Regions from separate parts of the Azoarcus sp. CIB genome, predicted to be linked through region 2. Evidence: riboswitches for the same ligand, from Rfam matches in the RefSeq annotation. Region 2 holds a riboswitch; each other region holds the start of a gene.
The links. Region 2 has a riboswitch for cobalamin ahead of cbpA (modified peptide precursor CbpA). Riboswitches for the same ligand answer to the same signal wherever they lie in the genome.
Positions count from the first base shown of each region.

Region 1: it holds a riboswitch for cobalamin, as region 2 does, so the genes downstream of both, cobM (precorrin-4 C(11)-methyltransferase) here and cbpA (modified peptide precursor CbpA) in region 2, are expected to answer to the same signal.
Region 3: it holds a riboswitch for cobalamin, as region 2 does, so the genes downstream of both, AzCIB_RS02550 (TonB-dependent receptor domain-containing protein) here and cbpA (modified peptide precursor CbpA) in region 2, are expected to answer to the same signal.

Region 1 covers NZ_CP011072.1:4,593,595-4,603,432, reverse strand. Annotated here, with positions in the region: gene AzCIB_RS20655 (sirohydrochlorin chelatase) at 1-788, opposite strand, end outside; gene cobM (precorrin-4 C(11)-methyltransferase) at 785-1,594, opposite strand; cobalamin riboswitch at 1,774-1,996, opposite strand; gene rquA (rhodoquinone biosynthesis methyltransferase RquA) at 2,196-2,888, shown strand; gene AzCIB_RS20640 (DEAD/DEAH box helicase) at 2,911-4,458, opposite strand; gene AzCIB_RS20635 (M48 family metallopeptidase) at 4,783-5,916, shown strand; gene AzCIB_RS20630 (cobalamin-binding protein) at 5,933-6,856, opposite strand; gene mnmL (tRNA modification radical SAM protein MnmL/YtqA) at 6,864-7,835, opposite strand; gene cobD (threonine-phosphate decarboxylase CobD) at 7,837-8,820, opposite strand; gene cbiB (adenosylcobinamide-phosphate synthase CbiB) at 8,944-9,838, opposite strand, start outside.
Region 2 covers NZ_CP011072.1:1,054,638-1,064,475, reverse strand. Annotated here, with positions in the region: gene flgE (flagellar hook protein FlgE) at 1-399, opposite strand, end outside; gene AzCIB_RS04730 (flagellar hook assembly protein FlgD) at 436-1,113, opposite strand; gene flgC (flagellar basal body rod protein FlgC) at 1,131-1,535, opposite strand; gene flgB (flagellar basal body rod protein FlgB) at 1,553-1,957, opposite strand; gene flgA (flagellar basal body P-ring formation chaperone FlgA) at 2,197-2,916, shown strand; gene flgM (flagellar biosynthesis anti-sigma factor FlgM) at 3,002-3,298, shown strand; gene AzCIB_RS04705 (flagella synthesis protein FlgN) at 3,304-3,777, shown strand; gene cbpB (peptide-modifying radical SAM enzyme CbpB) at 3,844-5,262, opposite strand; gene cbpA (modified peptide precursor CbpA) at 5,259-5,519, opposite strand; cobalamin riboswitch at 5,531-5,748, opposite strand; gene AzCIB_RS04695 (hypothetical protein) at 5,812-6,372, opposite strand; rRNA gene rrf (5S ribosomal RNA) at 6,566-6,679, opposite strand; rRNA gene AzCIB_RS04685 (23S ribosomal RNA) at 6,764-9,647, opposite strand.
Region 3 covers NZ_CP011072.1:600,639-610,476, forward strand. Annotated here, with positions in the region: gene AzCIB_RS02530 (adenosylcobinamide-GDP ribazoletransferase) at 1-369, opposite strand, end outside; partial or broken gene cobT (nicotinate-nucleotide--dimethylbenzimidazole phosphoribosyltransferase) at 395-1,454, opposite strand; gene AzCIB_RS02540 (diguanylate cyclase) at 1,562-3,028, opposite strand; gene cobU (bifunctional adenosylcobinamide kinase/adenosylcobinamide-phosphate guanylyltransferase) at 3,148-3,699, opposite strand; cobalamin riboswitch at 3,790-4,008, shown strand; gene AzCIB_RS02550 (TonB-dependent receptor domain-containing protein) at 4,155-6,053, shown strand; gene AzCIB_RS02555 (FecCD family ABC transporter permease) at 6,096-7,076, shown strand; gene AzCIB_RS02560 (ABC transporter ATP-binding protein) at 7,115-7,900, shown strand; gene cobO (cob(I)yrinic acid a,c-diamide adenosyltransferase) at 7,910-8,521, shown strand; gene cobA (uroporphyrinogen-III C-methyltransferase) at 8,766-9,614, shown strand; gene AzCIB_RS02575 (cobyrinic acid a,c-diamide synthase CobB) at 9,611-9,838, shown strand, end outside.

The DNA of each region.
Region 1 (9,838 bases), 1.7 Mb from region 2:
AGGCGATACTTGCAGCCGTCGCATTCGAGCAGCGAGGCTTCACCGGCGTCGGCGACGCGCGCCTCGACCAGCTCGAAGACGCCCGCGTCGAAGCCGAAATGCGTGCCCAGAGCGAACGCGATCTGCGGGTACTGCGCGCGCAGCCGCGCGAGCTGCGCGTCGATGCGCTCGATCAGCACGCCGGTGAAGAGATACACCGGCACCACCGCGATCTGCGTCATCCCCAGACGCACCTGGCGCTGCACCGCCGTCTCCAGCCGCGGCCAGGTCACGCCGGTGAAGGCGAGCTCGACGAGCTCGTGGTCGCTGTCCTCGAAGATCCAGCGCGCCATCTTCGCGAGCTCGCCGTTCGCGCCCGCGTCCGACGATCCGCGGCCCAGCAGGATCACGCCCGTGGTGCAGGGGTCCGGCATGTGCAGCGCGTGCATCAGGCGGTCGAGCCGGCCCATCAGCACGTCAAAAATCTCGCGTCCCATGCCGAGGTGGCGCGTGCATTCGAAGGCGACGGCGGGGTGGCGTTCGCGCGCCTGCTCGATCGCCGCCGGGATCTCCATCTTCACGTGGCCCGCTGCGTTGAGGATGAAGGGGATCACGATCACGCGCGCAGCGCCGGCCGCCGCACGGTCGAGTCCCGCGTCGAGCAGCACGTCGGCGTACTCGATGAAGCAGGCCTCGATGCGCCACTCGGGGCGGCGTGCGCGCCACTCCGCGGCAAAGCGTTCGATCTCGTCGTTGCCCGCGCGGTTGCGCGAGCCGTGGCCGACCAGCAGGATCGTGGTGTTTTTCATGATGCGTCTTCCGTGACGGTGGCCCGGCGGAAGCGGTGGCTGAAGGCCGGGTCGTAGAGTTTTGAACGGGCGATCTCGGGCCAGTCGCGCGCGCCCAGCGCGGGGCTCGCGATGATCATCGCCTGCGACGCGATCTTCTCGGCCTGGCACTTCTTCTTGATGTCGGCGAGGGTGCCGCGGACGATCTTCTCCTCGCCCGGCCAGCTCGCCTTGTGCACGACGAGGATGGGCGCGTCCTCCGGCCAGCCGGCACGGCGCAGCGCGTCCTGCACCTCGTGCAGCAGCGTGATCGACAGGAAGATGCACAGCGTCGTGCGGTGTGCGGCCAGCGCGTCGAGCTCCTCGCCCGCGGGCATCGGCGTGCGGCCCGCGACGCGAGTCAGGATCACCGTCTGCGTCACTTCCGGCAGCGTCAGCGTCTCACCCGCCGCGGCGGCCGCGGCCAGCGCCGAGGACACGCCCGGCACGACCTTCCACGGCACGCCGGCCGCATCGAGCAGACGCGTCGTCTCGACGAGCGCGCCGTACAGGCCGGGATCACCGGTCTGCAGCCGCACGACGGTCACGCACCGCGATGCCGCGTCGATCAGCCACGTGCCCATCTCCTCGAGCGTCATGTCCTTCGAATCGCGGATCGCGCAGCCTTCCGGCGCGTAGAGCGTCGCCGCCTGGTCGACCAGCGAACCGGCGAACAGGATGCCGCCCGCCTGTTCGAGCAGGCGCCGCCCCTTCACGGTGATCAGGTCCGGATCGCCCGGGCCGGCGCCGACGAACCACACGGTTCCCGGCAAGGACTTGGAATGCATACGGCTCCCCGCGAGTGCATTGAACAAGCACCGGGGGATGGCGACAGCCGACGGCACCGACGGGCGGCACGGTCGGGCGCAACTTGAGGCTGGGTCGATGAGTGGCTGCGTTCGGGCGCTCGAGGCCCGTGACAGACGCGATCGGATTCCAGTCGGCAAGCCCACACCCCGGGGCACAAACCTTCCAAATCGATCGGGCCGGTCTTCTGGCTCACCTTCTTTCGGATTCCGCCGCCTTCCCGAGCGCGAGGCTCAGTGGCGTATGGCGGATCCGTCAGGCTTACAGCAGCGGGGGCTGCGCCGGACTGGTCAAGGGGAGCGTGCCCCCGGACTTCACCGGACTTCCCGTTTCACCCCGTCACGCGGTCGCATGGCGGGGAACCCGGATCGAATTCAGCGCAGAGAATAGGGGAAGCGGACAGGGCGCGCAAGTAGCCGTTACGTCATTCGGCAGCACATCCGGCAACAGCTTTCGAGCCGCCTGCCCGAGTCGGGTAGTCCGCATCCCGGTGAATACTCTCGGGGTATGCAACCGGCGTTCCGCCCCGCTGCGGATACGGTTATGCTGGCGGGCATGACACAGATTTCTGCCGATTCCGCCATGATGCAGCCCGTGACAAAAGCCTGTGCGGTGCCGTCCTACCTGTCGCGCACCTATCACTGGGCCTATCTCAGCCATCGCACCCTGCCCTGGCTCGACCGCGAATGGGTCGTTTCGGCCATCCTGTGGGGCAATGCCCGGCGCCTGATGCGAGCGGCAGTCGAGGAGTTCGCTCCGGGACAGCGCCTGTTGCAGGCGGCGTGCGTCTATGGCCCGTTCTCGCGCCTGCTCGCCGAGCGCGTCGGCTGCAACGGGGCGCTCGACGTCATCGACGTGGCGCCGATCCAGGTCGCGAACGCTCGCCGCAAGCTCGACGGTCTCGCGCATGCCGAGGTGCGTCAGGGCGATCTGGCGCGACCGGATTGCCTCGCGGCCGGGTCGCACGAAGCCGTGTGCTGTTTCTTCCTGCTGCATGAAGTGCCGCCGGTCGAGCGCGCGTGCATCGTGCACAACCTGCTCGGGGCGGTCGAGCCGGGCGGCAAGATCGTGTTCGTCGATTACCATCGCACCCGCCCATGGCACCCCCTGCGTCCGGTCATGGCGCAGGTGTTCCGCTGGCTCGAGCCTTTCGCGCCCTCGCTGCTCGACGTCGACATCACGGCGCTGTCGCCGCTGGGCGAGGAATTCGCATGGAAAAAGACCACCTTGTTCGGTGGTCTCTATCAGAAGATCGTCGGGGTGCGGCGCGGCTGAGCCGCACCCGTCGCGGTGACGCTCAGCCGCCGCGATTGCCCGGCTTTGCGTTGAAGAGCGCTGCGCGCGGCGCGGGGCTACGTCCCGTATCCTGACGCGCCGGTGCGCGCGGGGCGTCGCCCGTGCGCGGCGCACGGTTGCCGCTGGGCTCCTGGCCACGCGGTGCGCCGGCCTTGTTCGCCTCGCCGTTGCGTGCAGGGCGATTGGCCTGCGCCTCCCCGCTGCGGGCCGGGCGGTTTGCCGGCTTGCCGCCGTCGGCCTGTGCGCCCTGCCGTGCCGGCTGGCGGTTCGCCCCGTGCGGCTGCGTGCGCGGCGCCGGGCGTTCTGCAAGCGGCTGGCGCGGCGCACGGCTATCGTTGCGCCGTCCCGACGACTGGCGCGGGTCGCGCGGCGGTCGCTCGCTGTCGCCCGGATCGGGCGCGTGGGTCACGAATTCCGGCACGGTGGCGCGATCGATGGTGCGCTTGATCAGGCGCTCGATCGACGCGAGGTAGGGCCTCTCCTCGCTGTCGACGAAGGAAATCGCCTTGCCGCTCGATCCCGCGCGGCCGGTGCGGCCGATGCGGTGCACGTAGTCTTCCGGCACGTTTGGCAGCTCGAAGTTCACCACCTGCGGCAGCTGGTCGATGTCCAGGCCGCGCGCCGCGATGTCGGTTGCGACCAGCACCGGCAGCGAGTTGTCCTTGAACTGCGACAGCGCGCGCGTGCGTGCCGCTTGGCTCTTATTGCCGTGGATCGCGGCGGCCGGGATGCCGTGTTTGCCGAGGTATTCGGCCAGCCGGTTGGCGCCGTGCTTGGTGCGCGTGAACACCAGCACCTGGTGCCAGTCGTGTTCCTTGACCAGATGCACGAGCAGATCGCGCTTCTGTTTCTGCGGCACCGAATACACGGACTGTTCGACCAGTTCGGTGGTCGTGTTGCGGCGTGCCACTTCGACGCAGCCCGGGTTGTTCAGCAGGCCGTTGGCGAGCGAACGGATCTCGTCCGAGAAGGTCGCCGAGAACAGCAGGTTCTGGCGCTGCTTGGGCAGCATCGCGAGCACCTTGCGGATGTCGCGGATGAAGCCCATGTCGAGCATGCGGTCGGCTTCGTCGAGGACGAGGATCTCGACCCCCGACAGGTCGACGGTCTTCTGGCCGGCATGGTCCAGCAGACGCCCCGGCGTCGCGACGAGGATGTCGACGCGCTTCTTCAGCGCCGAGATCTGCGGATTGATGTTCACGCCGCCGAACATGACCATCGAGGTCAGCGGCATGTGCTTGCCGTAGGTCTGCACCGATTCCTCGACCTGTGCTGCGAGCTCGCGCGTCGGGGTGAGGATCAGGCAGCGGGGGCGCCCCGCCTTGGGGGCGCTGGCCGAGCTTGTGGACAGCCGGTGCAGCAGCGGCAGCGTGAAGCCGGCGGTCTTGCCGGTGCCGGTCTGGGCTGCGGCAAGCAGGTCGCCGCCGGCCAGCACCAGGGGAATCGCCTGCGCCTGGATCGGTGTCGGCTGCGTGTAGCCCGACTCGGAAATGGCGCGCAAAAGGGGTTCGGCCAGTCCAAGACTGGCGAAGGAAACTTCGGAATTGATCAAGAAGGATGCTCCAGCGACGGCCTGTCGCTGCATTAGAGCGACACCAATCGAGGCGGGCAGGGTAGTGCGACCGGAAATAGTCGCAACAAGGTGTTATCGAAGGGCCTGCGACCGATTGGTCAAGGACACAGGTGTTGCGATACTACACTTTTTTCGTGCGGCGCAACAAGAGTTGCGTAAGCGGATTCTCCCCGGTTTGCGCGGCCTTTGCATTGATTTATATGCAAATTGTTGGTGTGTGTATCACTAAGGTGCAATGTTGCGCTTACTTCTTGTTAAGTATATTCCGCGTTTCGATCATGGTTTCTCGGAGTGCCACGCATGGCAGCTGTCCAAAACCGCCTCTCGCGCACTCGCGCACGTCTTGCGTTCCGGCTCGGTTTGCGCGCCACAGCGGGCCTCGCGGCAATGGGGCTGGTTGCGGTCGCCCTGGGCGCCGTCGTGGTGCTGCTGGTAGGGGGAACCTGGTCCGCTCTGGTTGCGGGCAACGTGGTCCTGGCCTTGGCTGCGGTCGTCAGCTTCCTGATCGCGACGGCCTTGTGCGTGCTGGTGTGCGGCTGGCTGTTCGCGCCGGTTGCCCGGCCCGACGGCGTGCGCCTGCCGCCGGAGCTCGCGGAAGGGCTGTTTCGCCTCATCGAGCGCACCGGCAAGCGTTTTGGCGGCATCCACATCGACGCGGTGTGGGTCGTCGGTGACATGAACGCCGCGATCCTGCAGCGCCCCCGCTGGGGCTGGGTCGGTCCGTTGGAAACCCATCTGATGATCGGCCTGCCGCTGGCCCACAGCGTGACCCGGCGCCAGTTCGGCGCGATCCTCGCGCACGAGTTCGCCCATCTTGCGGCGCAGCGCCGCGGGCTGGACGGTTGGTGGGGGCATCTGCGCGCCTGGTGGTTCCGCGCCCTCGACCGCTGCATCGAGGATGCGCCGCGCCTCGGTCGCGCGCTGGACAACTGGACCGCGGGCGACTTGCGCGCCGCGATGCGCCTGTCGCGCCTGGAAGAGTTCGAGGCCGATGCCGGCGCGGCGCGCGTGGTCGGTGCGCAGCGGGTCGGCGAAGCGCTTGTCGAGGTCGCGCTGAAGGAGCGTTTCCTCAACGAGGATTACTGGCGCAAGGTCATGGCGCAAAGCCGCACCACGCCCCAGCCGCTGATCCGCCCCTTCCGCGAGATGGGCCTGGGCGTGCTTGCCGGCTTCCGCCGCCCGGAACCCGGCCCGATGGACATCCACGACATGTTCGGCGGTGCCGCGTCCGAGGCCGACTTCCACCCCACGCTGGCCGAACGCCTGCGCGTGCTGCGCGTCGATCCCGAGGTCCCGGTGTGCGGCGGCGAGTCCTTGGCAAACACCTATCTGGCCCCCCTCCTGCCGACGCTGTCGTGGGTGTTCGACCGCGCGTGGTGGCAGGATTCGCGGCGCGACTGGCGTCAGCGTTACGAGCGCGCGCGCGGCGCCTGAGCGCAGCCGGGGCGCATCAGGTTCCGGCCGGGCGCTTGCCGCGCGCCTTGTCCAGCTGCTCGCACAGCGTCGTCGCCCCGTCGAGGATGCGCGGTGTGTGGCGCTGGATCAGCTCCGGCGGCACGAAATAGAGGTTCTCGCGCGTCGTCGCGGCAAGCTTGGGCCAGCGCTTCCAGTTGTCCAGCCAGTCCGGGCGCGCCTCGCCCATGCCGCTCGCGACGATCACCTCGGGGTCGGCCGCCAGCACGCTTTCCACGCCTATCGTCGGCGCGAGCTGAGTGAGCTTGCCGAACACGTTTTCGCCGCCGCACAGGCGGACCACGTCCGAGATCAGGTGTTCGTCGTTGATCGTCATCAGCGGCTTGTCCCAGATCTGGTAGAACATGCGCACGCGCGCACGCTGCCCGAAACGCGCCGCGAGCGCCCCCTTGCGCGCGCGGAATGCGTCGGCGGCGGTGCGGCCCGCCGCGTCGGTGCCGGCGAGCCTGGCTAGCGTTTCCAGGCTGCGCGCGACGTCGTCCAGGTTGCGCGGTTCGTTCATGAAGACGGGGATGCCCAGCGCGGCGAGCTTGTCCAGGTGCGCGTCGCGGTTGCCGCTCTTCCACGCGATCACGAGGTCGGGCTTGAGTGCCGCGACTGCTTCCATGTCGACGTTGCTGTAGCCGCCCACGCGCGGCAGCTTGCGTGCCGCGTCAGGGTAATCGCTGTACGCAACCGCGCCGACGACGCGCTCCCCGGCGCCGGCGGCGAACAACAGCTCGGTGACGTGCGGGGCGAGGCTCACGATGCGCTCGGCCGGGCGTGCGAGCTTCACTTCGCGGCCGGTGTCGTCGCGGAGCGCGATTTCCGCCTGCGCGGTTGTCACCGCGAGTGCGCCTGCGGCAAGGATCGCGGCGCGAACGGGGCGGATGCGGTGGAACAGGGATGGGCGTTGCGTCATCGGCTTCTCAGTTGGGGCGGGTCGCCGTGCGTGCGGTGGCGCGCTCCGTCGGGGGCTGCGGGGAAGGGGGCGCCAGGGGCTGCACGGTGAGGCTGCCCTGCGGGCCGGTCGCGGCGAGCCGGCGGGCGATTTCGTGGATCCCTTCGAATCGACCGGCGCACCACGCGGGTGCAAGCAGCGTCGGCGCGTTGGCGGTCGCGGACACGCGGTGATACACGACGCTTGCGGGCGTGCGCCGGATCATCTCCGTGGCGACCTCGGCGTAATGCGCGGCGTCCGGCGGCGCGACCTCGCCGCGGCGCCACGCGGCGGCGAGGCGGCTGCCCTTGACGATCATCAGCGGGTGCAGTTTCAGCCCCTCGACGCTGAGCTCCAGCACACGCTCCAGCGTATCCAGGCTGCGCTCGGGCGCTTCGCCCGGAAGGCCGACGATGAGGTGCGTGCACACCGGAATTCCCCGCGCGTGGGCGCGCGCCGTCGCATCCGCGTAGGCCGCCCAGCCGTGCCCGCGATTGACGCGCGCGAGCGTGTCGTCGAAGGCGCTCTGCAGGCCCAGTTCCAACCATACCTCGTAGCCGCGCTCGCGGTAGCCGGCGAGGAGATCCAGTGCCGCGTCGGGTACGCAATCGGGGCGCGTGCCGATGCACAGCCCGACGATGTCGGCGCCGGCGAGGGCCTCCTCGTACAGCCGCTGCAGCGTCTCCACTTCCGCGTAGGTGCTGGTGTAGGCCTGGAAGTAGGCGAGGTAGCGGCGCGCGCGGTCGGCGCGGACGCGGCCGGCATCGAGCTGCTGCGCGATCGGCGCCTCGGCCTCGTCGCTGAAGGCGCGCACGTTGCAGAAGGTGCAGCCGCCGCGCCCGAGCGTGCCGTCGCGGTTGGGACAGGTGAAATTCGCGTGCAGCGGCAGCTTGTGCACGCGTTCGCCGAAGCGCGCGCGCAGGTGGCGGCCGATCGTGTTGACGTAATGGTCGAGCTGCATGTCAGGCCGCCCTGCGCAAGGCGTCGAGCGCCGCGGCGAGGCGGGCCCAGCCGGTTTCGTCCGGCGGCAGGCCGAAGCGCAGGCTCGCCGGTTCGTCGAAGCGGCGCACGAGGATGCCGGCGCGCGCGAGGTGCTCCTGCACCGCCGGCGCGTCCGGACAGCCCACCCACTGGAACAGCGCCGGCCCCGCGGGTTCGCCGAGGCCGCTATCCCGCAACAGGCCGGCGAGGCGCGCGGCTTCGCCTTGCAGGCGTTCGCACATCGCGTCCTGCCATGGGCGGTCTGCCAGCGCTGCGCGGGCGACGTGACGTGCGGGGCCGCTCAGCGTCCACGGCCCGAGGAGCTCGGCCAGGCGTTCGCGCAGGTCCGTCGGCGCGAGCACGAAGCCGACACGCGCGCCGGCCAGCCCGAAGAACTTGCCGAGCGAGCGCAACACGACGAGGTTCGCGCGCCCGGCGGCAGTTGCGAGGCTGTCGGCCGGGTCCGCATCGATGAAGGCTTCGTCGACCACCAGCCAGCCGCCGCGCGCCGCGAGCCGCGCGTGCCAGCCGAGCAGCCGATCGCGCGAAAAGCGTGCGCCGGACGGGTTGTTGGGGTGCACGAGCAGCAGCACGTCGGTGTCGTCGAGCGCCCCCTCGACTGCGTCCGCGGCAACGGCGCGCAGCGTGCGTCCGCGCCAGGCATGCGGATGCTCGGCATAGGTCGGAGCGAGCACGGTCACGCGCTCGCTGGGGATCAGCGCCGGCAGGGCCTGGATCGCCGGTTGCGAGCCGGCGACCGGCAGCAGCTGGTCGGTGCCGTAGCAGGCCGCGGCGGCAGCCTCGAGCCCGTCGCCGTCTTCGGGCAGGCGGTGCCAGGCGTCTGCCGGAATGGGCGGGACGGGCCACGCGTGCGGGTTGATGCCCGTCGACAGGTCCAGCCAGTCGGCGAGCGGAATGCCGTAGTGCTGCGCCGCGCGGCGCAGGCGTCCGCCGTGCTCAAGCATTCGAGATACGCGGCTGAAGCCGCTCCCACGTCCGGATTGGCGGGATACGCTGCGCTCCTCCCGCCCTACACGCGCTCGTGCGATTGCCTTGCCGCTCCCACATGGCAGCTCCCTCGAAGCCCATCATCGCGCTCCCGCAAGCGCCGCGACGATCGCGCCGGCGGCAACGATGCCCGTCCAGAGCAGCATCCCGTGCTGCATCAGGCGTACCGCGGCGCGTACGCTGGCGGCGTCCGGCGTGCGGCCGCAGCCGAGCGGCGGGCGCAGCTCTTCGTGGCCGTGGTAGATCGCCGCGCCGCCGAGCTGCACCCCGAGCGCGCCGGCGCCCGCAGCCATCACCGGTCCGGCGTTGGGGCTGTCCCAGGCCGAGGCCTGTTCGCGCCAGCACGCCAGCGCGTCGCGGCTGCGGCCGAGCAGCGCATAGGTCAGCGCCGTGAGTCGCGCCGGCAGCCAGTTCAGGATGTCGTCGAGGCGCGCGGCCGCCCAGCCGAAACGGATGAAGCGTTCGGTGCGGTAACCCCACATCGCGTCGAGCGTGTTGGCGAGGCGGAACACCAGCGCGCCGGCGCCGCCCGCGATGCAGAACCAGAACAGTGCGCCGAACACCGCGTCGTTTCCGTTTTCGAGCACCGACTCGGTGCCGGCCTTGGCGACGCCGGCCGCGTCCAGCGCGCGCGTGTCGCGGCTGACGATCCAGCCGACGCGCTCGCGCGCCATGTCTAGGTCGCCGGCCGCGAGCGGCGCCGCGATCGCCTCGGCATGCTGCGCGAGGCTGCGCGCGCCGAGCGCGAAATAGAGCAGGCCGATATCGACCAGCCAGTGCGCGGCGGGATGGCTCGCGCGCAGCAGCAGCGCCAGCGCGAGCCACGGCCCGATCGCCAACAGCCACGCGAGTAGGCCGCCCGCACGGGTCGGCAGCCGCGGGCGCAAGCGTGCCTCCAGCCAGCCCGCCCAGCGGCCGAAGCCGACCAGCGGATGCCAGCGGCGCGGCTCGCCGAGCAGGTGGTCGAGCGCGATG
Region 2 (9,838 bases):
CACGCCGTTCGTCGCCGCGTAACCGGTGAGCTGGTAGCCCTGCGAATTGACGATGAAACCGTCCTTGTTCACGTCGAACTGCCCGTTGCGCGTGTAGGCAATCGACCCGTCCGGCGCGGACATGCGGAAGAAGCCGTTGCCGTTGATCGCGACGTCGAGCGGATTGTTCGTCGTCGTGATATTCCCTTGCGAGAACAGCTGCGTCACCGCCCCGATCGCCGAACCGATACCCACCTGCACGCCAGCCGCAGCACCGTTCAGCGCCGCCGCGAACACGTCGGAGAACTCCGCGCGCCCGGCCTTGAAGCCGACCGTATTCGCGTTCGCGACGTTGTTGCTGATGACATCGAGGGCCTTCGAGGACGAATTAAGTCCGCTCAAACCTTGCTGGAAAGCCATGGCCGTCTCCCTGGAAACTCGGTCTCAAACAATTCTTCAAACAATCTGCCGGACATCGGACATCTTGAAGATGCCCATGTCGCCAACCTGAAGGTCGGTACCCTTGGAGCCACGCACCACGCTCGTCACCGCCCCGAATTCGAGGACTTCCGCCGCTACGGGCTTGCCGCCGGTCACCGCCTCGATGCTCACCGTGTACTTGCCGTTCGCCGCACGACTGCCGTCGATCGTCGTGCCGTCCCACTGGAAGTTATGCGTTCCCGCGTCAAAGGAACCGAGGTCCACCGCCGCGACCTCCAGGCCCTGCGCATCCTTGATCCGCATCGTCACCGCGTCGGCCGGCACGTCGAGCGCAAAGCCGCCGACCGAGCCCGCATCGCCGAGCTTCAGCCCGCTGCCCGGAATCAGCACGCCGCGCCCCACCAGCGACGCCGCCTGCAGGGCTTCCGACGACTGCTGCCCGTCGAGCAGCTGCGTCAGCATCGTGTTGAGCCGCTCAATGCCGTCGACCGTGCTGATCTGCGCCAACTGCGAAGTCACCTGTGCGTTGTCGAGCGGATTCATCGGATCCTGGTTCTTCAACTGCGCCGTCAGCAGCGTCAGGAAGCGCCCTTGGCTATCCACCTCGCCCTTCGACGAAGTGCTGTCCTTCCGCCCGAGCAAGGCCAACGCCGAATCAGCCGCCGACGAAACCGTGTTATTGACCGTTGCCATGATCCGCTCCCGAAACCTTACTGCCCGATCTGCAGCGTACGCTGCAGCAGCGTGCGCGCCGTATTCATTACTTCCGCATTGTTCTGGTAGGCACGCGAGGCCGAGATCATGTTGGTCATCTCCTCGACCACATTCACGTTAGACATCTCGACGTAGCCTTCCGCATTCGCCGCCGGGTTGCTCGGGTCATAAGTCAGGCGCCCGGGCTCCGCACTCTCGACGACGTTCGAAACCGTGACTCCGACACTGTTCGGACCCGCCACCGGCGCGGCGGTAAACACCACCTGCTTGGCACGGTAGGGCTGGCCGTCGGGCCCCGCGACGCTGTCCGCATTCGCCAGATTCGACGCCGTGGCGTTCAGCCGCGCGGATTGCGCATGCAGCGCCGATCCGGCGATCGAAAATACATTGAACATGCTCATGGACGCCTACCCTCCGCTCACTGGCCGGTGATCGCCGTCTGCATGCTGCGCAGCAGGCCGTTGATGAAGGTCACGCTCGCCTCGTAGTGCACCGAGTTCTCGGCGAATGCGGCACGCTCCGCATCCATGTTCACGGTGTTGCCATCTACGCTGGACTGGAACTCGCGGCGAAACCCGACGTAGGCCCCGAACGGCATCTCCGCCGCCACATCGAGGTGACGCGAAGACGAACTCGCCAGCGCGAGCGGCCCCATGCGGTCGCCCAGCGCCCCTTTCAGCGCGCTGCGGAAATCGATGTCACGCGCCTTGTAGTTCGGCGTGTCCGCGTTGGCGATGTTCGACGCCAGCATCTGCTGCCGCTGCGCCTGCAGGTTCAGTGCCGTCTGATGAAACTGCAGCGCGCTATCGAGTTGGGTCTTCATGGCATCACCTCAAGTTCTGTCGCCGACGGCCGTTAAGCTCTTCATCGGCTGGCACCTGGTTCATTGCACCTTCCATGCCAGCGATCTTAGTCCCCGCCCCACAAGCCCCTAGCCGCGATAAGACCGGCAAATACCGGCCAATTCCGCCGCTTTCGGTAGTACCGCGGCGGCACCCGGCAAGCAGCGGCGGAAAACTTTGCCGGTTGCCGATCGGCCGGCCGCATGGTGGAATGCGCCCCATGCTTTCGAACCACCTCATGCCCCCTTACCGCCCTCGCGCCGTCATTTCCCTGTGGGCCCTGAGCCTCACGCTCACGGGCGGAAGCGCCGGCGCTCAGCAGCCCCTGGCGCCGGTCCGGCAGGCCGTGATGACGTTCCTCGGTCAACAGACTTCGGGCCTGCCGGGCAAGGTCGGCATCACCGTCGAAGGCGTCGATCCGCAGAACCAGCTCCCCGCGTGCGCCGAGCTCGTCCCCTTCCTCCCCCCCGGCACGCGCGCCTGGGGCCGGATCAACGTCGGCGTCCGCTGCGAATCTCCCTTCGGCTGGACGATCTATGTACCCGCGCAGATCTCCGTCGTCGGCGACTACCTGGTTGCCGCGCGCCCGATCCGTGCCGGCCAGGTGATCGCACCGGCGGATCTCGAACGACGCAGCGGCGACCTCGCGGGCGAAGCCCCCAATACGCTGACCGATATGACCCAGGCCGTCGGCCACAGCGCCCGCTTCACGATCGCCGCAGGCAATGCGCTGCGCACCGACATGCTCCGCCTGCCCCAGACGGTGCGGCAGGGCCAGCACGTCAAGGTCGTCGGAACCGGCAGCGGCTTCACCGTCACCAATGAAGGGCGGGCGCTCAATGCCGCCGCCGCGGGAGAACCCGTGCGCGTGCGCTTGGGCAGCGGCCAGGTCATCTCCGGCAAGGCCCGCGCCGACGGCACCGTCGAGCTCGATTTCTGATGCCGCGGCCATGCAAAAAAACGCCTAAAGTTTTCGCTCCCGCGGTCGTGAACACGAACAGAGACCGCTTAATGGGAGTAGCGCCATGAAAATCGAAGGAACAGTGAAACCGCCGGGGTCCGCCCCGACCGGAGAAGCCCGGGAAAAACGCCCGGCCAGCACGACGATCGCCAGCGCCGCGAATGAAAAGGTCGAACTGTCCTCGCTCTCGTCCAGCCTCAACAAGGCCGAAGCAGCGATGGCCGCCGCACCCGAGATCGACCGCAGCCGCGTCGATGAAATCCGTCAGGCGATCAGCGAAGGCCGCTTCAAGGTCGACGCCAACCGCATCGCCGACGGCCTGATCGAAAGCGTGCGCCAGATGCTCGACGCGCAGAAATAGTGCCCGTGAACCTGCAGCCCGAACTTCAGCGGCTCGTCCAGCTGATCGACAGCGAGGCGGTATTGCTGCGCGGCTTCCTTGCACTGCTCGAACGCGAGGAAGCCCTGCTCCTCGCCGGTGACGCCGACGGCCTGCTCGTCCTGACACGCGAAAAGACGGAACGCTTCCATCAGCTGCAGCGCATCCACAACGACCGCGCCCTGCTGCTCGGCAGGCTGCGTCGTCCGAACACCGATGCTGCGATCCGCGAGGTGTGCCAACCGCTTCCCGACACCCTCAGGCGCTGGGACGAAATTCACGCGCTCGCACGCGACGCGCAGGCACGCAACGAACTGAACGGCAAGCTCATCTCCGAGCGCCTCCAGCATAACCAAGCCGCCATGTCGATCCTGCTCGACGCCGCCCGGCAGCCGCAGCTCTACGATTCCGCCGGAATCGCCCGCCCCGGCGGCGGCGGCCGCCACCTCGGCAGTGCATAAGGCAAACGGGCCCGCCGGAGATCCCCCCGAGCGGGCCCTCGCAAACGGCGACAAGCGCCGCGCCGCTTACGGCAACACGAAGTCGAAACTGCTCTCCACCCCGCCGTCCGCCGAATCCCACCCGTCCGACAGGAAATCGTTCGCCTTGTGATCGGCGATCAAGCGGAAAGCAAAGCGCGTCTGCTCCTCATAAAAGCCGCAGAACGCCCCGACACGGTCCATTCCCCCGTTCATTTCATGCGCCTCGGCCGGACAGGGCGAACCGCAGAAGTGCCGGATCGCGCACGCCTTGCACGGATCGATCCTGTCGACGTCCCGCCCCGTAACCTTGCGGAACGCGTCGCTCTCGAGCACCTCCTCGATGCGATCCGTGAACAGGTTCCCGCCGCGGAACGCATCCAGCCCGATGAACTCGCTGCACGGAAACAGCCCGCCGTCAGGCGCCAGTGCAAAGAATGCACGCCCCCCCCCGCACGGCGAAATGTCACACATCAGGCGGCGCGCGGTCGGTGCCAGGATGGCCAGCAGAATGTTCGCGAAGTTGGCGACGACCATCTTCCGGCCCGTCTCGCGATACAGGGCATGCGTACGCTCCAGCGCGGCAATGAAGGCACGCGCCAGGGCATCGTCGTCGGGACGGACGGTCCGTGCGCCCGGCAGGGTACAGCGCACCGCATTCAGCATGCAGGTCGGCACTTCGTGCGCATGGAACAGATCCACCAGCGGAACCAGCTGATTCAGGTTCTTCTCGGTGCACGTCGCAATTACGCTCCAAGCCGAATATCCGCGTAGCGACTCCATCGCACGCAAGACCTTGTCGTGTACGCTCTTGCCTCCGAACGTCAGCCGTGTCGCGTCGGTCGTCTCGGCAAGCGGCCCGTCGAGCGACAAACCGATGCTGACATTGCGATCGGCGAGAAAGGCGATCGCCTTTTCGTCGAGCAGGGTCGCGTTGGTCTGGACCCCGAAAATGTACTCGTCCTTGAATGTGTCGATTGCCGCGAACAAAGCCGCCTGGTTCATCAGGGGCTCTGCGCCGTGGAAGATCACGCGCGGCTTTCGTCCCTCGGGGAGCACGGTCGAAAAATACGACTTGAGCCGCCCGAGCGCCTCCACCAGCCGATCCTCCGACATATGCTGCCCGGCGCGGCGCATGCCTTCCGGGATATAGCAGTACGTGCAATTCAGGTTGCAGCGCTCGGTCGGATTCACGTACACCGCCGACGGCTTCAACTCGAAGCGCAGCGCATGCAGCTCCCGCGCGAAATCGTCGGCCTTTGCCCGATAGCCCGCCATCAGCGCGCTATCGGTCAGCGTGTCGGCGAGCTTGTCCTTGCGGACGAGTGCCCAGAAAGCGCTGGAGGGATCGCTCAGCGCCACGTAGTCCGCGTGGCCGATGTCAAATGGAATCAGGCTCGCGCCGCAACCGAGGTTGGCATAACGCCCCGCGGACGGGGCGCGAGCGGTCGAAACGACGCCGCTCATCGCACCGCCTTGCGGTCCATCAGGACGTAATGGGACAGTCCCACCCCTTCCGCCTCGCAACGCTTGCGGGTGGCGATGATTGCCGGCTTCGCTTCGGCGCCACACACAGCGGTGTTTGCTGCACCGGAAACTGCGATTTTCGCGGCTTGTTGCTTGATATCAGTCGAAGGCATCCGATTCTCCTGTTTGTCCAAACACAAAAACAAAAAGGGCTCCGCTGCCGCACTGCCAAGTGCGGACAGCGGAACCCTTGCCATTGGTTCCAGCTACAAAACAGTCGATTACGACAGGTCTTCTGGCTCCCGGATCATCCGAACTGCCGCGTCTTCCCACCGGGGTATGCCCCGACAGTGACTGGATGCTCGAAGTTTACCGGCATCCCTGCGACATCCGTCCCCGGTTACAGCGGCGGGCCCGCCACGGAATTGAGCAAGCTCGCACCGTGTTCCGACGGTGTCATATTTCACCGTCAATGTCGAATCGCGCGCAATTCTCCCGGTCCAGGGCTCTCCCGTCAATAGCCCTGCGCCGCACAGACGCCGCGCGCGATCACAACCCGCCCAGATCCTCGATTGCATCCACGACCATGCTTGTCCCGATAGCGATCATCAGGATGTCCCCGGCAACGCGCACAAACTTGTGACCGGCCGGTGGCACCCCGATCTCAACGACGAGCGCAGGCGGAAGATCGTAATACACGACATCCCGTGGCAACGCCCGACCAACCGCCCATTTTCTTGCCTGGCCCGGGGGCATGCAGCCATTTCCTTTCTTCGCGAGCCCCGGAGGACATCGGCCCGCCCCCCCTTCGCGCGCGAAATACTCCCGAATCACCGTCCGTTCCCGCGTCTCGAAACGCGTCACGACATGGCGAACCCCATCGTCCCGCGTGCGTGCCACGCGATCGCGGCCATCACGGTGATCGCCCCGCTCGCCCTTTTGCTGCCCGCCGCCCTTTCCGCCTTGCCCCTTCTCGGCACGCTCGTGCTGTCCGCCCTTGCCGCCCCCTCCTGCATGATCGGGCTTCTCGGCATATGCAAAGCCGCACCCCAGAAGACCGGCAAAAAGCGCGGCCACCACCTGTACCTTGCGCAAACGGACTGCTTGCATCGTCTATCTCCTTGAAACCGGAAGGGCAGATGACGCCGCTATTTCACCGGCCGACTCGTTCCGAGCCGCACACGCTGGCTTGCGGGCGATTGACTGCAACATACAACAAATCCGGCCTAACACGAAATCCGGAACGTAGACGTAAAAAAGCCGCTGCCCTGTTTGAGGGAAGCGGCTTTTTTGGAGTGGGGTAGTCTGACGATGACCTACTTTCGCACTCACGAAGAGCACTATCATCGGCGCGGTCCTGTTTCACTGTCCTGTTCGGGATGGGAAGGAGTGGTTCCGGGACGCTATGGTCGTCAGACTGTAAGGGGTCACAAAGTGGAGAAGTAGAGTGTGTGGGAGTGTGATTGTTTAGCGTGTTGAGTTCGCTGTGATCCAGGGTTATAGGATCAAGCCTCACGGGCAATTAGTATCGGTTAGCTTAACGCATTACTGCGCTTCCACACCCGACCTATCAACGTTGTAGTCTTCAACGACCCTTCAGGGGGCTCGAGGCCCCGGGGAAGTCTCATCTTGAGGCGAGTTTCCCGCTTAGATGCTTTCAGCGGTTATCTCTTCCGTACTTAGCTACCCGGCGATGCGACTGGCGTCACAACCGGTACACCAGGGGTACGTCCACTCCGGTCCTCTCGTACTAGGAGCAGGTCCTCTCAAACTTCCAGCGCCCACGGCAGATAGGGACCAAACTGTCTCACGACGTTTTAAACCCAGCTCACGTACCACTTTAAATGGCGAACAGCCATACCCTTGGGACCGGCTACAGCCCCAGGATGTGATGAGCCGACATCGAGGTGCCAAACTCCGCCGTCGATGTGAACTCTTGGGCGGAATCAGCCTGTTATCCCCAGAGTACCTTTTATCCGTTGAGCGATGGCCCTTCCATACAGAACCACCGGATCACTATGACCTGCTTTCGCACCTGCTCGACTTGTCGGTCTCGCAGTCAAGCCGCCTTTTGCCATTGCACTATCAGTACGATGTCCGACCGTACCTAGGCGACCTTCGTACTCCTCCGTTACCTTTTGGGAGGAGACCGCCCCAGTCAAACTGCCTGCCATGCACGGTCCCCGACCCGGATTCACGGGCCAAGGTTAGAACCTCAACGACACCAGGGTGGTATTTCAAGGTTGGCTCCACGAGAACTAGCGTCCCCGCTTCAAAGCCTCCCACCTATCCTACACAAGTCCCGTCAAAGTCCAATGCAAAGCTACAGTAAAGGTTCATGGGGTCTTTCCGTCTAGCCGCGGGTAGATTGCATCTTCACAAACATTTCAACTTCGCTGAGTCTCAGGAGGAGACAGTGTGGCCATCGTTACGCCATTCGTGCAGGTCGGAACTTACCCGACAAGGAATTTCGCTACCTTAGGACCGTTATAGTTACGGCCGCCGTTTACCGGGGCTTCGATCAAGAGCTTGCACCCCATCACTTAACCTTCCGGCACCGGGCAGGCGTCACACCCTATACGTCCACTTTCGTGTTTGCAGAGTGCTGTGTTTTTAATAAACAGTCGCAGCCACCGATTCTCTGCGGCCCCTTCGCCCTTCGGATGTACTCCTACAAGCTAGTGGGGCATACCTTCTCCCGAAGTTACGGTATCAATTTGCCGAGTTCCTTCTCCTGAGTTCTCTCAAGCGCCTTAGAATTTTCTTCCTGCCCACCTGTGTCGGTTTGCGGTACGGTCGATTTTAGACTGAAGCTTAGAGGCTTTTCCTGGAAGCATGGTATTAGTCACTTCGGTCTCAAAGAGACCTCGTCATCACGCCTCAGCTTAGCTCCGCGGATTTGCCTACGGTGCACGCCTACACGCTTAAACCGGGACGTCCAACACCCGGCTGACCTAACCTTCTCCGTCCCCCCATCGCATCTAAAATCGGTACAGGAATATTGACCTGTTTCCCATCGACTACGCATTTCTGCCTCGCCTTAGGGGCCGACTCACCCTGCGTCGATGAACGTTGCGCAGGAAACCTTGGGCTTTCGGCGAGGGTGCTTTTCACACCCTTTATCGCTACTCATGTCAGCATTCGCACTTCCGATACCTCCAGCATCCCTCTCGAGACACCTTCGCAGGCTTACGGAACGCTCCCCTACCATCTCTTTCGAGATCCGCAGCTTCGGTTCATGGCTTGAGCCCCGTTACATCTTCCGCGCAGGACGACTCGACTAGTGAGCTATTACGCTTTCTTTAAAGGGTGGCTGCTTCTAAGCCAACCTCCTAGCTGTCTATGCCTTCCCACTTCGTTTCCCACTTAGCCATGTATTTGGGACCTTAGCTGGCGGTCTGGGTTGTTTCCCTCTTGTCCCAGGACGTTAGCACCCCAGGACTGTCTGCCGTATATCACTTTGCGGTATTCGGAGTTTGCTATCGCGGGGTAGATCGCAGTGACCCCCCCAACGATTACAGTGCTCTACCCCCGCAAGTGTCCGTACGACGCACTACCTAAATAGTTTTCGGGGAGAACCAGCTATTTCCGGATTTGTTTAGCCTTTCACCCCTATCCACAGCTCATCCCCTAATTTTTCAACATTAGTGGGTTCGGACCTCCAGTACCTGTTACGGCACCTTCATCCTGGCCATGGATAGATCATCCGGTTTCGGGTCTACGCCCAGCAACTATGTCGCCCTTATCAGACTCGGTTTCCCTACGCCTCCCCTATTCGGTTAAGCTCGCTACTGAACGTAAGTCGCTGACCCATTATACAAAAGGTACGCAGTCACCCCACAAGGAGGCTCCCACTGTTTGTATGCATGCGGTTTCAGGATCTATTTCACTCCCCTCCCGGGGTTCTTTTCGCCTTTCCCTCACGGTACTGGTTCACTATCGGTCGATCACGAGTATTTAGCCTTGGAGGATGGTCCCCCCATCTTCAGACAGGATTTCTCGTGTCCCGCCCTACTTGTCGCACGCTCAGACCCGCCACCTACTTTTCGCATACGGGACTATCACCCTGTATTGTCGGACTTTCCAGACCGTTCTGCTAAATAGATGGTTTAGTCGTGCAGGCTACTCCCCGTTCGCTCGCCACTACTTGGGGAATCTCGGTTGATTTCTGTTCCTGCGGCTACTTAGATGTTTCAGTTCGCCGCGTTCGCCTCCTCTGGCCTATGTATTCAGCCAGGGATACTCCCGAAGGAGTGGGTTTCCCCATTCGGACATCGGGGGATCAAAGCTCCATTGCCAGCTCCCCCCCGCTTTTCGCAGGCTTGCACGTCCTTCATCGCCTGTGATCGCCAAGGCATCCACCACATGCACTTAGTCGCTTGATCCTATAACCCTGGACCCTGTCGCCAGGGACCCAGTCATAGGCGAACTCACGCTTGTGCGCAACCGCCTGCTGCTGGTTCAAAGCGCAGACGATTGCAATGCAATCACACAACCCATGTTCAACCCCTGTCTTCACGCGCCGCTGACACAGCGCAACAGAGATTGCACACTTTACTTCTTCCACTTTGTTAAA
Region 3 (9,838 bases), 450 kb from region 2:
CAGCAGCATCAGCACGAGGCCCACCGTGCCGTAGCTACCGATGCGCGAGTCCTTCATGATTGTCAGCACCTGGGACTTGTCCCAGCCGCCGCCCAGACCGTCGCAGGCGTCGGCCCAGCCGTCCTCGTGGAAGGCGCCGGTCGCGCGTATCGTCACCGCCATCGACAGCAGCACGGCGACGCTCGGCGGCAGGATCTGCGCGAGCGCGAGCCAGCTCGCCGCGCCGATCGCGCCGACCACCCAGCCGACGAGCGGGAAGTAGCGCGCGGCGTGGTTCAGGCGCTCGGGCGACCACGGCACCCACGCGGGCACCGGCAGGCGCGTGAAGAAGCCGAGCGCGGTGAAGAAGAGTTCGAGCTGGTAGCGCATCGTGCGGGCGCCGCTTAGCGGCCCCTCAGTTGCCTTTCTCGCTGACGCTGGCCGAATCGAAGCTCGCCATCTCGTTGAGAAAGTTCGCCGCCGCCTGCACGAGCGGGAAGGCGAGCGCGGCGCCGGTGCCTTCGCCCAGGCGCAGGTCCAGTTCCATCAGCGGCTCGACGCCGAAGTGCTTCAGCTGTGCGGTGTGGCCGGGTTCCTTCGAGCGGTGGGCGAACACGCAATAGTCGAGGATCTCGGGGGCGATCGCGTGGGCGACGAGCAGCGCGGAGGTGACGATGAAGCCGTCGATCAGCAGCGTCATGCGCTTTTCGGCCGCACCGAGCATGGCGCCGGCCATCACGGCGATCTCGAAGCCGCCGTACTCGGCGAGCGCCGCGCGCGGATCGGTCGGGCGGCCGCCGCGGGCGAGCGCCTGGCCGAGCAGTTCGCGCTTGCGCACGAGGCCGGCGTCGTCGAGGCCGGTGCCGCGTCCCGTCACGGTGAAGAGATCGGCGCCGCCCCCCGTTGCTCCCCTCGCCGACGAGGCAGTGCGTCAGCAGCGAGGCCGCCGCGGTGTTGCCGATGCCCATCTCGCCGAAGCCGACCACGTTGCAGCCGTTCGCGGCCAGCGCGTGCGCGAGCTCGCGTCCGCGGGCGAGCGCCGCGTCGGTCTGCTCGGCGCGCATCGCCGGTTCTTCCAGATAGTTCGCGGTGCCCGGCCCGAGCTTCGCATTGACGAGCCCCGGGCGTTGGCCGAATTCGTGATTCACGCCGCAGTCGATGACGGTGAGCCCCAGGCCCAACTGACGGCTGAAGACGTTGATCGCTGCGCCGCCGGCGAGGAAATTCTCGACCATCTGCCAGGTGACGTCCTGTGGGAAGGCGGAAATGCCCGCGCGTGCCGCGCCGTGGTCGCCGGCGAAGACCATCATGTGGGGCTGGCGGAGCTCGGGGCTGAGCGTCTGCTGGATCAGGCCGAGCTGCAGCGCCAGCGGCTCCAGGCGGCCGAGGGCGCCCTGCGGCTTGGTCTTGTTGTCGATGCGGTGCTGGAGGTCGGCCGCGAGCGCGCGGTCGGGCGCGCAGATCTGGAATGTCATGATTGCAGTATGCATGTGCCCTGAAAGGGCTGCGATCTTAGCACGCAGCCTGTGCCGCGGTAGCACGCAGCCTGTGCCGCGGTAGCACGCGGCCCGCGCCGCGAGCCTCACGCCTGGGCGATGCTGCGGGCGCTGCCGTGCTGGCGGTTGAGGCGCTTGCCTTCCTTGGCGCGGCGCATGAGCTTGCTCGCCTGCTTGAGCAGGCTGACCGCATTGGAGCCTTCGTTGCCCGAAATTGCGCTGCCCATCGAGACGTCGAGCATGAAAGTCTGGCCGTCGACCTGGATCGCCTCGCCGGCAACCGCGGTGACGGCGTTCGCGACGCGCTGCAGGTCGTCCATGTCGAACACTTCCTCGAGCACGATCACGAACTGGTCGTTCTCGGGGCGTGCGACCGTGTCCTGTTCGCGCACGATGGTGCGCAGCCGCTGCGCGACGGCTTTGAGGATCTCGTCGCCGACGTCCTGTCCGTAGCTGTCGTTGATCGAGCTGAATTCGTCGAGGTCGAGCATCACGACGCCGATGCGGGTGTTGTGGCGCTTGGCGCGGATGATGCCCTGGTCGATGCGGTCGGTGAGCAGCAGCTGGTTCGCCAGGCCGGTGAGCGGATCGTGATGCGCCATCTCCTGGAAGCGCTGCTCGCTTTCCTGCAGGCGATGGGTGAGGGATTCGATCTCCTGGCTGCGCTGCGCCATGCCCTGGGTGAGGAACTGTTCGGATGCCTGCAGGGACTCGATCGAGTGCTCCAGGCTGGCGATGTCGTCCGCGTGCCGGGCGGCGCGTTCGCGCCAGTTCGAGCCGGTGCGTTCGGCGAGTGCGAGCGACATCGTCAGCACGCCGAACGCCCATGCGAGCTGGATCGCGTGGATCGGGAGCCCCTCCGGACGCAGCAGCGCCGTATGGGTGGCGAGGAACAGGAGCGCGCCGATGAGCATCGCGGTCCAGCCGGCGATGAGAAGCGTCGCGCCCGGCAGTTTCTGCTGGCGGCCGTGAACGGCGCATGCGGTCGCCAGCAGGGCGAAGGCCGGGCTGATGCCGGCGATCAGCGTGCCCGGGTAAGCGCCCGGCAGCACGAAGGCGCCGGCCAGCGCGAGGCCGAACAGTGCCGCAAAGACCTTGAGCGCAAGGTCGATTCGCGGCGACCGCGTGGCGGTGCGCAGGTATTCGCGGTTGAACAGGGCGGCGCACAGTCCGGCGAGAGCAAGGCCGATCGGTTCGGCGGTCGTGGTCCAGCCGCCGTCGGCCCCGTCGGGCGCAAAGCCGTGGAGCAGTCCGACCGCCAGCAGGCTGAGGCCCGCGCCGAACGCGAATCCCGCGTAAATGAGGTAATTGCGATCGCGGTTGGCGAGAAACTGCAGCAGGCTGTTGAGCAGCAGGGCTGCCGTGAAGCCGACGTAGAAGACGGTGGCGATCAGGTTTGCGAGGATGTCACCCGTTCCGGCCGGCGTTCCTGCCTGCGCATAGGCCGAGAGCGGAAGCGTCAGCGAGATTGTCAGGGCGGGGCACAGGCGTGCGGCATCGAATGCCTTGCGGCGTTCATGTCTCGCGTCAGCTGCTTGCGCCACAAGGTTCATTACTGCCCTGCCGAAAAAATTTTGTCGCGGAACTGCAATTCTAGGAGGCAATCGCTGCCTGCGTACAAAAAATCCGACCCGTCATGGGCAGCGGCGTGTCGCGTTGTTGCGGTTTGCGCTCAGGCGCCGCCCTTGAGTGCGAGGGGCAGGCCTGCGGCGACGAAGGTGACGCGCTCGCAGGCGGCAGCCACCATCTGGTTGAGGCGACCCGCTTCGTCGCGGAAGAGGCGTCCGAGCGCAGTGTCGGGGACGAGGCCCAGGCCGACCTCGTTGGCGACGAGCAGGACCTCGCCGCGCAGCGTCGGCAGGGTTTTCAGCAGTGCCGCGCGCTCCGCGTGGAGCGCCGGCGGCAGTCCGGCCACGGCAGGCTCGGCCAGGTTGCAGGCGTCGGCCATCAGGTTGGACAGCCACAGCGTCAGGCAGTCGACGATCACGCAGCGTCCTTCGGTGGCTTCGCGCGCGAGCGTCGCGGCGAGCGCGACCGGCGTTTCGACGGTGCGCCAGCCGCTCGGGCGGTCGTCCTGATGGCGACGGATGCGGGCCTTCATCTCGTCGTCGAGGGCTTCCGCGGTGGCGATCACGGTGACGGGCAGGCCGCTGGCGACGGCGAGGGATTCGGCGTGGCTGCTCTTGCCGGAGCGCGCGCCGCCGAGGATGAAGTGTGCGGGCATGTCTTTGGAATTACGCGTTTTTTTGCGCTGCGCAAAATTGCGGAAAGCGCTATTATCCGCCCCGCGCCCGGTTTCGGGTGCGACGTGTAGCAGGTGCCCGACGGCGATTCCCGCCCGAGGGTTAAACGGGAAACAGGTGCGCGAACGGCTCCCGAAGCCGCCCTCCGCAATGCCTGTGCTGCCCCCGCAACGGTAAGTGGACGCAAAGCGCATCCAACCGCCACTGGACGAGAGTCCGGGAAGGCGATGCGCCCGGTACGGACTCCGCCACGGAGTGCCGACCAGCCCATGAGCCCGGATACCGGCCTGGACACGAGAAGGCGGAAGTGCCGCGGGGAGGCGGCGACGGGCGTGCATCGCAGCGGCTCAACGCGTATTTCCCCGGGCGGCGCTTCCATTGTGAAGATGACCAGTGGCGCGGGGACGCGATCGCTGGCGCAGGGAGATAACCCCAGATGAATATCCGCTTGTCCGCTACCGCCGTCGCGGTGGCCGCCGCATTGCCGTTTGCCTCCGGTGCACTGGCCGCCGAAGAAAAGACCGGTGACACCGTCGTCGTGACCGCGACGCGCATGCCGACCCCGATCAACGAGTTGCTCAGCGATCTGACTGTCATCGAACGCGAGGACATCGAGCTCGCCGGCCAGTCGACGCTGGCCGAGTTCCTTGCCGCGCAGGCGAGCGTGCAGTTCTCGCAGGCAGGCGGTCCGGGCACCACCACGGGCATCTATCTGCGCGGCGGGGCGGCGAGCCACACGCTGATCCTCATCGACGGCGTGCGCACGGGCTCGGCGACCCTTGGCGAGCCGATTCCGCAGAACATCCCGCTGTCCCAGATCGACAGGATCGAGATCCTGCGCGGCCCGGCGAGCGCGCTGTACGGCAGCGACGCGGTCGGCGGCGTGATCCAGGTCTTCACGCGTCGCGGCGAGGCGGGCGGACCACGCGTCGATGCCTTCGTCGGCGCAGGCAGCTATGGGCGCAGCGAGGCCACCGCCGGCGTTTCGGGCGGCGACCAGCGCTGGTCCTACAATCTCTCTGGCGGTTATGCGGAGTCCGAAGGCTACAGCGCACGCCGCAAGGCCGTCGCGGATCCGGACAAGGATGGCCACCGCAACACGAATTTTGCCGGCAGCCTGGCCTTCCGTCCCGCTGCGGGCCACGAAGTCGGAATGTCGGTACTGCACAGCGACCAGCGCGCCTGGTACGACAACCAGTTCTCGCCGCTGCCCGCGAACGTCCGCAGCGACAGCGTCGCTTCGACGCTCAGGCTGTACAGCCTGAACCGCATCACCGACATCTGGGACTCGTCGCTGACTTTCGGCCGTTCGATCGACGACGGTCGCGACCGTTTTTCCGAGTTCTCGCCCGAGGCGCACTTCACCACCGTGCAGGACCAGACGGTGTGGCAGAACACCTTCCGCCTGCCCATCGGCCGCGTGATGCTCGGCTACGAGTATCTCGAACAGCACGTCGATACCGGCCAGCCGATCGCGGTCGACAAGCGTTCGGTCGGCTCGGTGCTTGCCGGGTGGCAGGGCAGCTTCGGGCGCAACCGCCTGCAGGCCAACCTGCGCCATGACGACAATTCGCGCTTCGAGGACAAGACGACGGGCTCGCTCGCCTACGGCTACCAACTGAACGACCAGTGGCGCGTGCATGCGTCCTATGGCACTTCGTTCGCCGCGCCGACCTTCAACGACCTCTACTGGCCCGAGGACGTCTTCGTCTGCACGACGGCGATCTGCGGCTTCGACATGAGCTTCATCACCCGCGGCAACCGGGACGTCAAGCCGGAAGAGGGGCGTAGCCGCGAACTCGCGCTGCATTGGGAAGGTGCGCATGCCGCGGCGTCGGTGACCTACTTCAACAACAAGGTGCGCAACCTTATCGACTGGCAGTCGACGTTCCCGTCACCCGGTGTGTCGCTGCTGATGCCTTCGAACGTGGCCTCGGCGAAGCTCGAGGGCGTCAGCCTGAGCGGGCGTGCCGATGTCGGGGCGTGGAACGCTTCGGCGAACATCGATTTCCTGAAGGCGCGCGACGAGGACTCCGGCGACCATCTGCAGCGCCGCGCAGACCGCACGGCGACCTTCCGTCTGAGCCGCTCGATGGGGCAGCTGCTCGCCGGTGGCGAACTGGTCGCCAGCGGTGCCCGCTACAGCAGCAACGGCGAACGCGAGCGCCTCGGCGGCTACGGCATCGTGAATCTGTTCGCACGCTATGCGATCGATCGCGCGTGGTCGCTCGAAGGACGCGTCAATAATCTGTTCGACAAGAAGTACGAGCTGATCAAGGATTACAACACGCCGGGCGCAAACGTCTTCGTGGGCGTGCGTTACGCGCCGAAGTAAGGGACGCGCCGCCGGCCGTCCCGACCGGATGACGGGAGACTCATGCCAGGACGCACATCGTCGGGCTTTGTGATTGCAGGGCTGGTGCTTGCGGGCGCGTGCGCGCTGGCGTGGGCGCTTGCCGCCGGCGACCTGCCGATCGGCCTCGGCGAGGTCTTCGATGCGCTCTTCCGCGGCGCCGAGGGCATGGGCGCCGACGTCGTGCGCGAACTGCGCCTGCCGCGTGCGGTGGCGGTGTTCGTGTGCGGCGGGCTGCTGGCGCTGGCCGGCGCGCTGATGCAAGTGCTGCTGCGCAATCCGCTCGCCGATCCCTACGTGCTGGGCGTCTCGGGCGGGGCGGCGGTCGGGGCGCTGGCGGCGATGCTGGTCGGCGCGGCGTCCTGGGTCGTCGATGGCGCGGCCTTCGGCGGCGCACTGGCGGCCATGCTGGTGGTGTTCGGACTGGCGCATGGCGACGGTTCGTGGACGCAGACCCGCCTGCTGCTCACCGGCGTCATCGTCGCGGCCGGCTGCGGCGCGGCGGTGACGCTGATGCTGTCGCTGGCGACGGACACGCGCCTGCAGTCGATGCTGTTCTGGCTGATGGGTGACGCGAGCGGCGCGAGCCGGCCTTGGCCGGCACTGGCGGTGCTCGTCGCGGGGCTCGTCGTGGTGCTGCCGTTCGCGCGCGACCTCAACGTGCTCGCGCGCGGCGAGGCGACGGCGACGGCCCTGGGCGTGCGCGTGCAGCGGCTGCGCTACCTGCTGTGCGTGCTCGCCTCGCTGTTGACCGCGGCGGCGGTGACGCTGGTCGGCTCCGTCGGCTTCGTCGGCCTGATCGTGCCGCACGTCGTGCGCTTCGCCATCGGCAACGACCAGCGCCTGCTGCTGCCGGCGGCGTTGCTGGCCGGCGGCACGCTGCTGACCGTCGCCGACACCGCTGCGCGCACCGTGATGGCGCCCGTGCAGCTGCCGGTCGGCGTGCTGACCGCGCTGATCGGCGTGCCGGTGTTCCTCTTCCTGCTGTCGCGGAATCCGCGCTGAGATGGTGTGCCCCGTGCTCGCAACTCACGGAGGGCGTGATGGCTTCGACTGATTCTTCCCTTGTCCTGCTGGAAGCCGACGGCATTGCGTTGCAGGTCGGGGCGCGCTGGCTGTGCTGCGAATTCAGCCTGCGGCTGGCGGCGGGCGAATGCCTCGTGCTGCTCGGGCCCAACGGCGCCGGCAAGACCACGCTGCTGCACACGCTGGCCGGCCTGCGCGCGCCGACGGCGGGCAGCGTGCGCCTTGGCGGCCGCCCCTACGCGGACTGGGACAGCCTCGCCGCGGCGCGCTTCCGCGGGCTCCTCGCGCAGCAGCAGCCGGACCATTTCTCGGCCTCGGTGCTTCAGACCACGCTGATCGGCCGTCATCCGCATCTCGGCCGATGGGGCTGGGAGACTGCAGCCGATATCGCCATCGCGCAGGCGGCGCTGGCCGAAGTGGGGCTGGCGGAACTCGCGGGACGGGACATCCTCAGCCTGTCCGGCGGCGAGCGCCAGCGCGTGTCGATCGCGACGCTGCTGACGCAGGCCCCGCGGCTCTTCCTGCTCGATGAACCGACGAATCACCTCGACCTGCACTATCAGGTCGCCGTGCTGGAGCTCTTCGCACGCCTCAAGCACGCGGGGCGTGGCGTCGTGATGGTGCTGCACGACATCAACCTGGCGGCCCGCTTCGCCGACCACGTGATCCTGCTCGACGGCAAGGGCGGCGTGCTGGCCGGTACGCGCGAGGAAGTCCTGCAGGCGGATCACCTCAGCCGCGCCTTCGAGCACCCGATCCGCCGGCTCGACGTCGACGGGCGCACCCTTTTCATTCCCGACTAGAAAAAAGACATGGATACCCCCGATACGGACAGGAACGCCCGACACGCCGAGCGCATGCAGCGCAAGAAAGCGGTCGTGGACGAAAAGATCGCCGCGGCGCAGAACGAGCGCGGCGTGCTGCTGGTCAATACCGGCAACGGCAAGGGCAAATCGAGCGCCGCCTTCGGCGTCGTCGCGCGTGCGCTCGGCCACGGCATGAAGGTGGGCGTCATGCAGTTCATCAAAGGGCGCTCGGACACCGGCGAGGAAGCCTTCTTCCGCCGCCAGCCCGACGTCGTGTGGCATGTGATGGGCGAAGGCTTCACCTGGGACACGCAGGACCGCGCGCGCGACGTGGCGAGCGCGCAGGCGGCGTGGGAGCAGGCGCGGGCGCTGTTGCGCGATCCCGCGATCGGGCTGGTGGTGCTCGACGAGTTGAACATCGCGCTGAAGTACCGTTACCTTGAAGTGGAAACGGTGGTCGCCGACCTGCTTGCGCGACCCGCGCCGCAGCACGTGATCGTGACCGGCCGCGCGGCCCCGCCCGAACTGATCGAGGTCGCCGACACGGTGACCGACATGGGTCTCGTCAAGCATGCCTTCGCTGCGGGTGTGAAGGCGATGCCGGGTCTGGAGTACTGAGCCGCGGATACGAACGATCCCGGCGCTGGTGCGAAAATTAGCCCGGCAAGGAAATTTGAAGTCTGCACGGGGACCGTGTCCCTCCCCCTTCAAGGGGGGAGGTTAGGAGGGGGATGGGTTTCGGCAACGTGCGCATAACCCATCCCCACCCCAACCCTCCCCCTTGAAGGGGAGGGAGCGACCGTGCTGCGCTCAACCTGCATCACCTAAGTGTTTGCTGGGCTGATAACGACGAGAAATCCCCATGTCCCTTCCCGACCTCCCGAATCCCCGCCCCGGCCCCGCGCCGGGCCATGTCTACCTCGTCGGCGCCGGCCCCGGCGACCCCGAGCTGCTAACGCTGCGCGGCGCGCGCCTCGTCGCGGGCGCGGACGCGATCGTCTACGACAACCTCGTCAGCCCGGCGATCGTGGATCTCGCGCCGGCGTCGGCCGAACGCCATTACGTCGGCAAGAAGGCCGCCGACCACACGCTGCCGCAGGACGACATCAACCAGCTGCTGGTGCGCCTCGCGCAGGCGGGCAAGCGCGTCGTGCGCCTGAAGGGGGGAGACCCCTTCATCTTCGGGCGCGGCGGCGAGGAGATGGAAGTGCTCGTCGCGGCCGGCATCACCGTCGAGGTCGTGCCCGGCGTCACCGCCGCGGCGGGCATCGCTGCCTACGCCGGCATCCCGCTCACGCACCGCGACCATGCGCGGTCGGTGGTGTTCACGACCGGCTTCCTCAAGGATGGCGCGCTCGATCTCGATTGGCCGATGCTCGCGCGGCGCGGGCAGACGCTGGTCATCTACATGGGCATCTCGCGCCTGCCCGATATCTGCCGCGAACTCGTCGCGCACGGCCTGCCTGCGGAAACCCCGGCCGGCGTCGTCGAACGCGGCACGACGCAGGCGCAGCGCGTCGCCGTCGGTACGCTCGCGAACCTGCCGCAGGTAGTCGCGGACGAAGGCATCCGCCCGCCGGCACTGACCATCGTCGGCGATGTCGTCGGCCTGTATCCGAGGCTCGCGTGGTTCGCGCCGGACAGCGCGCCGTTCGCACATGCGCCGCATGCAGGCTGCTCCACGACGCATCGCAGCGAGGGCGACTCATGAGCGCGGTCGCACGTTGTCCCGCGCTGTTCGTCGCTGCACCCGCTTCGGGCCAGGGCAAGACCACGGTGACCGCCGCGCTCGCGCGCCTGCACGCGCGGCAGGGGCGGCGCGTGCGCGTGTTCAAGTGCGGGCCCGACTTTCTCGACCCGCAGATCCATGCAGTTGCGAGCGGCGCTCCGGTGTACAACCTCGACCTGGGCATGTGCGGCGAGGCCGACGCGGCG